2 regions of the Methylovorus glucosotrophus genome follow, and region 2 is predicted to be linked to the other one. Evidence: riboswitches for the same ligand, from Rfam matches in the RefSeq annotation. Region 2 holds a riboswitch; the other holds the start of a gene.

Region 1 (6,108 bases), 300 kb from region 2:
CCCTGGATTGGACGGGGGATGAAGCCGTGGATGCGGCGAATCAGGCACTGCAGCAATATCTGCCATCCAGCGTGCTGGTCACCGGCTTTGACATCATTTTCTTCTGGGTAGCGCGCATGGTCATGATGACCACGCACCTCACCGGCAAGATTCCGTTCAAGCATGTGTATGTGCACGGCCTGATTCGTGATGCGGAAGGGCAGAAGATGTCCAAATCCAAGGGCAATGTGCTGGACCCGATCGACCTGATCGACGGCATTGATCTGGATGCGCTGATCAAGAAGCGCACGACTGGGCTCATGAACCCCAAGGACGCGGAAAAGATCGAGAAGCGTACCCGCAAGGAATTCCCCGAGGGCATCTCTGCGTATGGCACGGATGCGCTGCGCTTTACCTTTGCCAGCCTGGCTTCGCCAGGGCGCGATATCAAGTTTGACCTGCAGCGCTGCGAGGGCTACCGCAACTTCTGCAACAAGCTGTGGAATGCCACGCGCTTTGTGCTGATGAACACCGAGGGGCAGGATTGCGGTCTGGAAGATTGCAAAACCAAGCCTGAAGGCTATCTCAGCTTTTCCCAGGCGGATCGCTGGATTGTCAGCCTGTTGCAAAAAGTGGAGGCGGATATCGAGCGTGGTTTTGCCGATTACCGTTTTGACCTGATCGCGCAAAGCATCTACAAGTTTGTGTGGGATGAGTATTGCGACTGGTATCTGGAAATTGCCAAGACCCAGTTGCAGACCGGTACCGAGGCCGAGCAGCGCGCTACGCGCCGCACTTTGCTACGCGTTCTGGAGACCATCCTGCGTCTGGCGCACCCCATCATGCCTTTCATTACCGAAGAAATCTGGCAAACCGTGGGCCCCTTGTCTGGCCGTGACATGAATCAGCCTGGCCCCAGCATCATGCTGCAGGTGTATCCAAAATCACAGCCAGGCAAAATTGATGAACAGGCGGAAGCTTGGGTTGGTCTGCTGAAAGAAGCCGTTGATGCCTGCCGCAGTTTGCGCGGGGAAATGGGTATTTCGCCCGCGACGCGCGTACCCTTGATTGCGGCGGGAGATGCCTCCGCATTGCAAGCCTACGCTCCGCATCTCAAAGCCCTGGCCAAGCTTGCCGAGGTTGAGATTGTTGCCGAGTTGCCGCAAGCCGATGCCCCGGTGGCGCTGGCAGGTGACTTCCGCCTGATGCTGAAGATTGAAGTCGATGTTGCTGCAGAAAAGGAACGCCTGAGCAAGGAAATTACCCGCTTGCAAACCGAAGTCAGCAAAGCGGAAGCCAAACTGGGCAATGCGAGTTTTGTCGATCGTGCGCCTGCCGCCGTGGTGGCACAGGAGCGGGAACGTCTGGCGGGCTTCAAGGCAACGCTGGACAAGCTGCAATCTCAATTGGGGCGTTTAGTTTAGGGAAATGACGGCCGCATGATGCGGTTGTCATTGACTGACCAAAAATGTCAGTCCTTTAGAAACAAGCAGATAGTAAATTGACTTTGCTGGAGCGCGGCGCGTTAATAGATACATGAAAAGGCAAACCCGTTTGAAAGAACGGAGACGCAAAGCTACCGGTCTAAGGAGCAATCTATGACAGCGGGGCCGCCAATCCTCCAGTAAGCCAACCGGCTGGCTGCCTTTTCGGATAAATTCAATTTTTTGTTCTTAACACCGTTAAAGAACACTATGGATGCAAGACGAGAGGACGACATGATGAACCCCAGAAACGCAATATTGGTCGCGATCACTATCATGGCCAGCACCGCTGCGATGAGTGCTCAGGCTGCGGATTACATTAAGTGCACTGGCACATCGGGCAAGACGATTTATACCAACTTGCCTTTTATGTGCGCAGACGCTGCCAAGCAGGCGCAAGAAGCAACAAAAGCGGCACTCGCTGCGCAGGCGGCCAAAGAAGCTGCTGCCAAAGCGGCCGCAGAAAAAGCAGCGGCTGAAGCAAAGGCTGCTGCTGAGAAAGCAGCCGCGATAAAAGCTTCGGCAGCCGCAGTGAAAGCCAATGCACTGGTAACGGATTCTGTTTTCTCGCCAGATAGCTTCTGGTATACGCCTATCCCTAAAGACGTCGAGCTGCATCCTTACTCTGCACAATTTGCACAAGAGATTGTGCGGCAGAAAAAAGCTTACTACGGTAACGTCACGATCAATACATCCAAGTATTCCAGCCCGGTCTATGTGGCGGATGCCAATACTCCCACAGTCCGCGTAAATCAGTGGGATTGCCAGAAAAAGGGCTATAAGGACTCTGGTTTGCTGACACAATGGGCTGCCGTTCCGGTTCCAACATATGCTGTTCCTGCTGAAGGTAACGATATGGAAATGACGGTATATCAACCTTCAACGGATACTGTCTGGGAATTCTGGAAGGCCAAGAAAGAAAATGGGGTGTGGTATGCCTGCTGGGGTGGCCGTTTGGAAAACGCATCCAAGAGCAATGGCGTGTTCTATAAGTACTATGGCACCACAGCCACCAGCCTGCCTTTTATTGGCGGCCAGATTACGGCTGAAGAACTGGAGCGCGGTGAAATCAGACATGCGATTGGTATAGCCCTGGTCGATGCCGAGCACTGGAATATAATTTCGTGGCCAGCGAATCGCTCAGATGGCTGGAATGGCAACAAGCGTGCTTACCAGATTGCAGAAGGCCAACGTTTCCGCTTGGATCCCAATATTGATGTCAACACTTTGAAGTTGAGCAAAGCCGGCAAAATCATTGCGAAGGCAGCGCAGACATATGGCTTCGTCGTGTGGGACAAAGCCGGCTCGCTCTCGCTGCGTGCGCAGAATGCCTATTCTTACACCAAGCTGGGTAAGCCAAATCCTTATCCTGCCTTGTTCGAGAACAAAGCCAATTATGCGGTACTGGATGGATTCCCATGGGAAAGTTTGCAATTCTTACCCATGGATTATGGCAAATCTCAAACAACGGCTAAATAGTTAACTCAAATAACTCATGTCGTACGTTTGCGAATGTGGAATGTAAACACCTTGTCCTGCATGGCCTCATCCGGCTCCTGCAGGGCAAGCATTTCATGCCCCGTCTGTTTGCAGAACGCCTGAAAATCTTTTACCGACCCTGGGTCGGTTGCCAGCACTTTCAATACTTGGCCGGGCTCTAGCTCGGCCAAGCCTTTTTTACAGCGCAAAATCGGCAGCGGACATTTAAGACCGCGCGCATCCAGTTCTTTCGTAAATTCCATTTCTTATTCTCTTTCAAGATCACGCTTGAAGCGGGGCAAAAGGAAATCCAGCCCTTCCCCAAGCCAATACACCGCCTTGCAGGTTGTACACATTCTCACGGCCATGACTCGCAATAAACGATGCAGCTTGCCCTGACCGTATGCCGCTATGGCAATAAAAAACCAGGGTTTCGCTTCCTGCCGTCAAGTCATCAACGCTGGCCGGTATAAGGGAAAGTGGAATATGACGTGCGCCAGCGATAATCCCGCGAGCCACTTCATCGGCGTTACGCACATCGATGAGACGCAACGTCCCTTTCTCAATGAGGGCAAACAGCTCTGCTGCGTCTATGTCTTTATGGGTTGTCATGGTGGAGCCTAAATATTGAAGTGAGAGGGCAATCATTCACTGCAGTCTGAGAGAACACAAGGCGTCGATATTTCTAATCACGCGCCTGGCTAAATCTGGAGCAGTGCTTTTGTTTTAGCGAGTGATGATTCGTACATGCCGATGGCGATGTAAGTTCCAGCAATGAAGGGGTGATTTTATCGCTAATGTGACACGCCGTCTCTTGTTAACACCTTAAGTGCTGTCATCCAGAGTATTTTCAAGTCAAACATCAGCGATTGCCTGTGCAGATACTCTGCATCCAGCGCCACTTTTTGTGGAATGGGCAGTTCATCTCGTCCATTGACTTGGGCCCAGCCCGTTAATCCAGGCACCAGTGCATCCACTCCCTGCGCGGTACGCAATGCAATCAGATCATCCTGGTTGTACAGCGCCGGCCGAGGCCCGACAAAACTCATGTCGCCTTTGAGTATGCTCCAGAGCTGAGGTAGCTCATCCAGACTGGATTTGCGCAAAAATGCCCCGATCGGTGTCAGCCATTGCGAAGGATTTTCCAGCAAGTGCGTTGCAACGGCGGGAGTGTCAATGCGCATACTGCGGAATTTGGGCATTTTGAAAATCCGGTTGCGCCGTCCAACACGATTACTCCAGTAGACGATGGGCCCTGGGGATGTCAACCTAACAAGCATGGCCACAATCAGAATGGGCAGTATCAGCAACAGGGCAGCGATTAAAGCCAGTATCAAGTCAAACGCGCGTTTCATGCTTATCCTCGGACTGGGCAGCGCGCCGCAATCCTTCATCAATGGTGATCGGTGGGTTCCAACCCAATAACTGTCGCGTCTTAGCAATATCTACCTGTAAGGATCCACATAGCCGCTGGAAAATACTGCGCTTGTTCAGCAATATAGCCCCCAGCTTTAGGATCGGAATGGGTACAAAAAAGAGGCGGGCAGGTTTACCAAGCGCTTTTGCCATACGAGTCAAGAGCTCGGCAGATGACAAATCCTCCCCATCACTAACCAAAAATATTTGGTTGGCGGCGGCAGGATGGTCGATGCAGGTAATAATAAGATCTACCAGGTTATCCAAGGCTACCAAGCTGCGTCTATTGTTGGTAATCGCTCCTAACGGTAAAGGAACACCGCTGGCCAGCCAACGTATCATGTTGGCGAAGTTGGCCTTCACACCTGGGCCATATACCAAGGGCGGACGGATAATCACCACCTCCATGGCAGACTCGGCTGCCAGATTTAACAGTGCTTGCTCGGCCTCAAACTTTGAGACTCCATATGCATCTTCGGGCGCGGGATCGTCATCGGCAGAGTAAATGCCCCCGGGCTCTGTCGATTCGCCGTTGACCTTGACGGAACTGAGGAAGATAAACCGTTTTATGCCCATGTCAGCAGCTTGTCTTGCTAGATTAATAGTAGCCTCAACATTGGTGCGACGGAATTCACTTAGCGGATCTGCACTTTTGTCGGACATTACATGTACGCGGGCAGCAAGGTGAATGATAGTAGCTACATCCTTCAGTGAAATAGTCCAGTCTGTATTTGCCGTGATCTCGCCAGTGCTGGCAACATCCGTAATATCAATTCCCTGCTTAGGTGAACGTACTATTTTACGAACAGTTGAGCCCTGGACTTCCAGTCTGTTGCAAAGCGCAGAGCCCACGAATCCGTTCGCACCAGTAACTAAAATTGTCATTAAGTTTCATCGCCTTTTATCAAGCAATCAGATTTTCGTGGTTCATAAATTCTCGATATAAATTGATTGATGAGCAAACATGTCATTTGTGCAATTTGAGTTGGGATTTTACTGATGCGATTCTCTGTGTATACATAAAGCATAGACTTTATCGCTATTAGACGAGCTTAGAAAGTTTTGTGTTTTCTACGTAACAACCACAAGCTATGCTTGACTAAGTAGCGGACCATACTTAGTACGTGCCATTTTAGATACTTGATATTTTGGTGACTGGCCCGCTGAGCATGATGTATTGCAGATACAGAGGGATCTAATTTCACTTTCCACCCGGCCATTTGTAGGCGCGCACATAGGTCAACATCCTCGTAATACAAGAAAAACCCCTCATCGAAGCCGTTTAGCTGACGGAATACATCAGATTTAATCATCATGAACATTCCACCTACCCAGTCAGGTGCAAAGGGCGGGTTTCCTACTTGATATGGATAATGTCCATGATCCATATGTATAACCTTTTTTATTAGACTGAACGGCGTAGGGAAATGGCGCGCATTGTCTTCAGGTTGTCCAGAGGGGCCTAAAATTGCGGGAGCGATGAGAGCTGTTTCTCCGACTATCCCTAGTTGCAAATTCTCAAATGGATTGTGGGGGATTCTTATATCAGGATTTAGAATTGCAAAGTATGGAGTATTGCAGTAACGAAACGCATAGTTATGATTTGCACCAAACCCCTTTGGTGCGGGTGGGGAAATAAAACGTACCTGATTAAGTAATTTTTCCGGAATCTCGAAATTATCACCAGGTAAGTTGCTGGTGAGAATAATGGGACCTGTAAAATTAATATTACTTAAATCAATTAATAGAA
Region 2 (6,108 bases):
AGGGTCGCAAGCAGTACCGCTACCACAAGGAGTGGCGCGCCATCCGCGATGAAGCCAAATACGCGCACATGCTGGATTTCGCTTTGCATTTACCGCTGATACGCAAACAGGTAGATGCCGACCTTGCCAAGCCAGGGTTGTGCCGGGAGAAAGTGCTGGCACTGGTCATCGCCCTGCTGGAAAAAACCATGATACGGGTCGGCAATGATGAATATGCCCGCACCAATCGCTCCTTTGGCCTCACCACCCTGCGCAACCGCCATGTGGATGTACAGGGCGGCCGTATCGCCTTTCACTTCCGTGGCAAAAGCCGGGTGGAACATGCCATCGAGTTGCAAAACGCCAGGCTGGCCAGACTGGTGCGCAAGATGAAAGACCTGCCCGGGCAGGCCCTGTTTCAGTATGTGGATGACACCGGCGAACGCCATGCGGTGAGTTCATCGGACGTGAATGCCTATCTCAAAAGCATTACCGGTCGCGACTATACCGCCAAGGATTTCAGAACCTGGTCTGGCACCTTGCATACCTTTCAATCGCTCACCACGCTGGATGCCTTTGAAAACCAGACCCAGGCCAAAAAGAATGTGGTGCAGGCCATCACCGAAGCCGCCCGCAAGCTGGGCAATACCCCTACCATCTGCCGCAAGTGTTATGTGCACCCGCTGATTATCGAAACCTATATGGCGGGAAAATTATTGGAGGCCGTGGAGCAGGAAACCAAAGATAAGGATGCCCCCTGGGCGCTGGATGCCATTGAGCGGCATGTGCTGCATTTGCTGCAACGGCAGATAGCCGATGCACGAAAAAGCGAAGCGGCCTGACGAGGGTTGAGTGGCTGGATCGGGCTGCTTCAACACCAGGCAGCCCGGGCCGAAAGCCTTAACGGATATCCCACCAGGTGGGCAGCAGGGCGCGCACCTCGGCTTGCGAATAGCGGTCATCAATCAGGTAGATGGCCCCTGTGTCCTCCCGCGTACGAATCACACGGCCCGCCGCCTGTACCACTTTTTGCAGGCCGGGGTAGAGATAGGTGTACTCATAGCCCGCGCCAAATATCTCTTCCATGCGTTCCCGCATCTGCTCATTTACCTCGTTGATCTGCGGCAAGCCTATGGTGGCGACAAAGGCGCCCACCAGCCGATCACCCGGCAAATCGATGCCCTCACCGAAAGCGCCGCCCAGCACAGCAAACGCAATGCCTTCCGAGGTTTCGGTAAAGCGATTGATGAAGGCTTCCCTGTCCTGCTCCGTCATCATGCGCGATTGCTGCCGCACCGGAATATCGGGATAACGCTCGGTAAATAGCTCGTATACCTGCTGCAGATAATCAAAGCTGCTTACAAACAGCAGATAGTTGCCCGGCCGGGCTTTGTATTGTTTGGCCATGAGCTGGGCTATCGGCATCACCGAGTGGCGCCGCCGCAGATAGCGCGTGGAAATATGCGTCACCAGCCGCACGTCCAGCTGCTCCGGGCTGAATGGCGATGGCACATCGATAAACGGCGTTTTATCCGGCAGGCCCAGCATGTCACTGTAAAAATGCGAAGGGCTGAGCGTGGCAGAAAACAGCGTGGCCGATTGCGCGGCGTCAAAGCGCGTCTTGAGAAATGGCGCAGGCACGATATTGCGTATGCATAGCACCGTGTTTGCCTGCAACAGATTAGCGCGGCCCTCTTTCAGCGTGATATCAAACATGGAATGCGGGCCAAAGGCATCGGCCAGCGTGACAAACTGCAGCGCATCAAAATAGAAATTCAGCAGGCTGGCGGCATTATCGGTCGGGTGCAGCGCCAGATAATCGGTAATGCGGGTGACCACCCGCTGCAGCGAAAGCTCAAAGTCTTCCTCAATCGCCGGATAGACTTCATACGGCGCCACCTGCGGCTGCACCATGCTGCTCCAGGCTTGGCTGAGTTTTTCCAGCGGCGTTTTCAGCGATTTAGGGGCTTCCTGCCGCATAACCTCAAACGCCTGCTGATCCAGCTCGGCGCTATACATCTTGCGGCCGCGCTCTATCATGTTGTGCGCCTCATCCACCAGGATGCTTACGCGCCATTCATTCATCACCGTACCCGCATACAGCACGGCATAGAGATCAAAGTAGTAGTTGTAATCGCCCACCACCACATCACTCCAGCTCACCAGATCCTGCGCCAGGTAATAGGGGCAGATCTGATGTTGCCGCGCCACCGCCGCCAGTGCCTCGCGGTCCATCATGCCACGCTCAAGCGCCTGTATGCGCGCCTGCGGCAAGCGATCGTAAAAACCCTTGGCCAACGGGCAGGAATCGCCATGGCAGCTTTTGTCGGGATGTTCGCAGGCTTTTTCGCGCGCCACCAGTTCCAGCGTGCGCAAGCTCAGGTCCGGGTTGGCCGCATGAATCACATGAATGGCATCGAGCGCCAGTTTGCGTCCGGAGGTTTTCGCGGTAAGAAAGAAAATCTTGTCCAGCTTCTTTTCCGGCATGGCTTTCAGCAGGGGGAAAAGCGTGCCCAGCGTTTTGCCGATGCCGGTCGTCGCCTGCGCCATCAGGCATTTGCCCAGGCTCGCCGTTTTGTACACGGATTCTGACAGCACGCGCTGCCCGGTACGAAAAGTGGGATGCGGAAACTGCAAGGCCGTGAGCTGCAGGTTGCGACGCAAACGATGTGCCACCTCGCGGTCCGCCCAGGTGCGCAGCTGGGCACACTGCGCGTTGAAATACGCCGCCAGCGCCTCCGCCGTATAAAGCTCGCTTAGCGGCTCTTCCGTTTTGCTCGATACGTTGTAATACACCAGCGTGGTATTGATCTCGTGCAGCTCACGCTCCTGCGACAGCAGCGCGGCATATACCTTGGCCTGCGCCCAGTGCAGGAAGCGATGGTTTTCCGGCATGCGCTCCAGCAGGCCCTTGAAGGTCTTGATCTCCTCCAGCTGGTTCAACTCCGGGTCATAACCATCGGCCCGGCCCCGCACAAAAATATTCTGGTACTCGCCGGTGAGCGCAATCTCGGTCTCGTAGCTCGCATTGCGGTTGGACGTGACCGAAGTATGCCCCATCATCCCCTCCAGCGCCGTGGGCGCAGGCGTAAAGCGCTGATCCAGATCACCGCGGCGGGCAACCAGATCGCACATGGCACGCACAGAAATAATGTACCGGAACGGATCCGCGGGATTTTCGGAAACGACCAGGCTGGGAGCGAGCTTAATGTTGCATCCTTGTGGGGTCAGGCAATGTGGAGGACCAGACGAGAGGGGATCACGATTTCCCACCTCACTGGCGTGAGGCCTTATTGTATCGCGAAGCGAACGAGGCGTGCCCGCGATACCGCCCCGATAAACTACTCGACCTTGACGAAGCTGCCCTGCGGCTTATCTTGCAACAGACTCAGCAAATCCGCCGACTTCAATGCCAGCGCATAACCCAGCACGCCACTGCCTATCACCACCGTCTCATACGCAGAAACACTGGTATCCACCAGCACCCGCAAGCCCTCAGGCAAGGCAATCGGCGGCACCGCACCCACCACATACCCGGTCGCTTCCGGCACCTCGGCATACTCCGCCATACGGCACTTGCGCTCCCCCAGAAAGTTACGCAACAACGCCCAGTCCGCCCGACCACCACCCGCCACCGCCAGCAGGCAAAACCCGCTCTGCTCACCCTTGAACACCACACTACGTACCACCGACTGCGGCTCCAAGCCCTGCGCAGAGAGCAACTCCTCAAGACTACGGATGGGCTTTTTGTCTTCGCTAAGCGGAATTTCGACAATCTTGAAAGCGATGCCTTTGCTTTCGAGCAGGGTAGTGACGTTGGATTGGATTGTCATGCGTGTATGCTCCTTTCGGTGCAAGATGGCTTGTACGATATGCGCCGCCTGCAACGTTAATAATATGTTGCCTGACTGCCCGCAGGGTCGGCCGGCAACTAACCGTAATGCCTAAATTGTACTGCCGCCTTCCAGCCAGGTGTACCGCATGTAAGGCTTCCGCAGTTGACATCCCCAGCAAAGTTTGATGAACTTAGCGCCGTTATTGAAAGGCAAACCTGCTGAAAGGCAGGGACGCAAAGTTTCCGACCTAAGGGCGCATGCCTAAGGTAGCGGGACTGCCGTTTACCGCAAGGGTGAATGTATTCGGCGCTTTGCAATTTCCATGATGTATCACCCGCATCAGACATGTGAGCCCAGCGTGAGCTGAGGCTTGGCTGTCAGGCGGCTATCGCCCTGCGTGGCGTGGCTGGAGATAAATTCAACGGAAAGTAGTTAGTGATTACCAGACTGGCAATGAGACCTCGACCCGCTGCAGATTGCCTGGCGGCTTTTCTGATGGAGGCGGATGCCATCGCGACCGTATCGTTCGCCAGGGGCAATGTGCCATGCCCCATCTGAATAGCCTGCCGATGCCATTACGGTTCTTGTTCAAGTTATTGCGACATGAGCTTCCACCCTATGCGCAGGAACCGCACAACCTGCGGGTAAGAATGTTGCTGGCGATTGGCGGATGGTCGCTGATCATGCTCTGCGGCATGTGGGGCGCCTATTATCTGTGTCATGGCAAATGGGTGTTGATGGCGTCCCATGCCATTCTGATTGCCCTGGGGATCTACACCCTCATTCTCATCAACGCCGGGCGCGAGCGCTTGGTGGCGATCAGCATGGCGCATGGGTTGCTGGTAATGCTTTGCGTGATCTGCTGGCTGGATGTGCCAACGCAGGATGTCCCCCGCTCGGTTCATATGTATTTTCTGCCGGTGGCGGCGGGCGCCTCGCTGATATTTCGCAAGGAAAATCTCTATCTGCGTCTGGTGCTGCCATTTACCTTGCTGGCGTGCTGCCTGATTTTTGCGAGCTCTCATATCGGCATCGTCAAACCCGAGCTGATCGCCGATCAGGAGATTCGCCTGCTGGGAGCATGGATTAACAACCTGGCTGCACTCGCGATTCTGGGTGTGGCGCTGATTGTCATGCAAACCGACATTTCCACGCGTCATTCGCTGTATGCCGATATGCGTGCGGCGCTGGCGCAAGGCCAGTTCCGCCTGCATTATCAGCCGCAGGTGGATGCCGTAGGCAATATTTTCGGGGCGGAAGCCCTGCTACGCTGGCAACATCCCGTGCGCGGGATGATTCCCCCGGGCGTCTTTATCGCCGCAGCCGAAGAAACCGGCCTGATCCAGCCTATTGGCACATGGGTGCTGAAAGAAGCGTGTGCCCAACTGGTTAAGTGGTCTAAAGACCCCAACATGGCGCATCTCAGCATCTCGGTGAATGTCAGCGCATCGCAGCTCAGGCAGCCCGACTTCGTGCAGGAAGTCATCGAGATCGTGATGCGCAGCGGCGCCACGCCAGCGCAGCTAAAACTCGAACTCACCGAAAGCATGCTGGCGAAGGATGTCGACACCACCATCCAGAAGATGAAAGCCCTGCGTGCCTTCGGCATCAGCTGGTCACTGGATGACTTTGGCACTGGCTACTCCTCACTCAACTACCTGAAGCACCTGCCATTTGAACAGTTGAAAATAGACCAATCGTTTGTGCGCGACCTGCTGACCAACGAAAGCGACAAAGCGATTGTGGAAACCCTGGTCGTACTCAGCAAAAACCTCAACATGATGCTGATTGCAGAAGGCGTGGAAACCACCGAGCAGCTGAACTACCTTCTGAATAAAGGCTGCATGAAATACCAGGGCTATCTCTTCAGCCGGCCGTTGTCGATTGAAGCGTTTGAAGCCTTCATGCCCGTTTTTCATGAATCCAAGGCCTACATGCAGCTCAAGGCTCAACTGACACTGATTTAGAAAGCAGGGTGCCATCACGCCGCCGCAACCCGGTAAAATGGCACCTAAATGGCATCGCCATGATCCATGGCTAGCCTCCCCGCAAGAAAAAGACTCACCCCTCTCTTGAAAAAACCCACCCCCGCCCTTATTATTAGCACTCTATAGGCATGAGTGCTAACAGCATCCATCCCGACCCGAATTCTGATCAACCCAATGTCAAAAAATGACTTTAATCAAGGAGAGTAACTCATGGCAATTCGTCCATTGCATGACCGCGTGATTGTTAAGCGCTTGGAAGAAGAACGTAAAACAGCATCCGGCATCGTCATTCCAGATACTGCTGC

What was found. A riboswitch is a leader RNA that binds a small molecule or an ion and turns the genes downstream of it on or off. The one in region 2 is predicted to bind cyclic di-GMP.
Region 1: another riboswitch for cyclic di-GMP. It lies ahead of FNL37_RS11110 (DUF4124 domain-containing protein); the one in region 2 lies ahead of FNL37_RS12675 (putative bifunctional diguanylate cyclase/phosphodiesterase).

What each region holds. Positions count from the first base shown of each region.
Region 1 is NZ_VMSE01000002.1:29,334-35,441, forward strand. Features, by position in the region: gene FNL37_RS11105 (valine--tRNA ligase) at 1-1,403, shown strand, start outside; cyclic di-GMP riboswitch class I at 1,513-1,597, shown strand; gene FNL37_RS11110 (DUF4124 domain-containing protein) at 1,698-2,942, shown strand; gene FNL37_RS11115 (sulfurtransferase TusA family protein) at 2,957-3,205, opposite strand; gene FNL37_RS11120 (rhodanese-like domain-containing protein) at 3,225-3,590, opposite strand; gene FNL37_RS11125 (sugar transferase) at 3,737-4,297, opposite strand; gene FNL37_RS11130 (UDP-glucose 4-epimerase family protein) at 4,281-5,243, opposite strand; gene FNL37_RS11135 (galactosyltransferase-related protein) at 5,411-6,108, opposite strand, start outside.
Region 2 is NZ_VMSE01000002.1:331,721-337,828, reverse strand. Features, by position in the region: gene FNL37_RS12690 (DNA topoisomerase IB) at 1-821, shown strand, start outside; gene FNL37_RS12685 (ATP-dependent DNA helicase) at 880-3,114, opposite strand; gene FNL37_RS12680 (aminoacyl-tRNA deacylase) at 3,321-3,812, opposite strand; cyclic di-GMP riboswitch class I at 4,014-4,098, shown strand; gene FNL37_RS12675 (putative bifunctional diguanylate cyclase/phosphodiesterase) at 4,361-5,782, shown strand; gene groES (co-chaperone GroES) at 6,014-6,108, shown strand, end outside.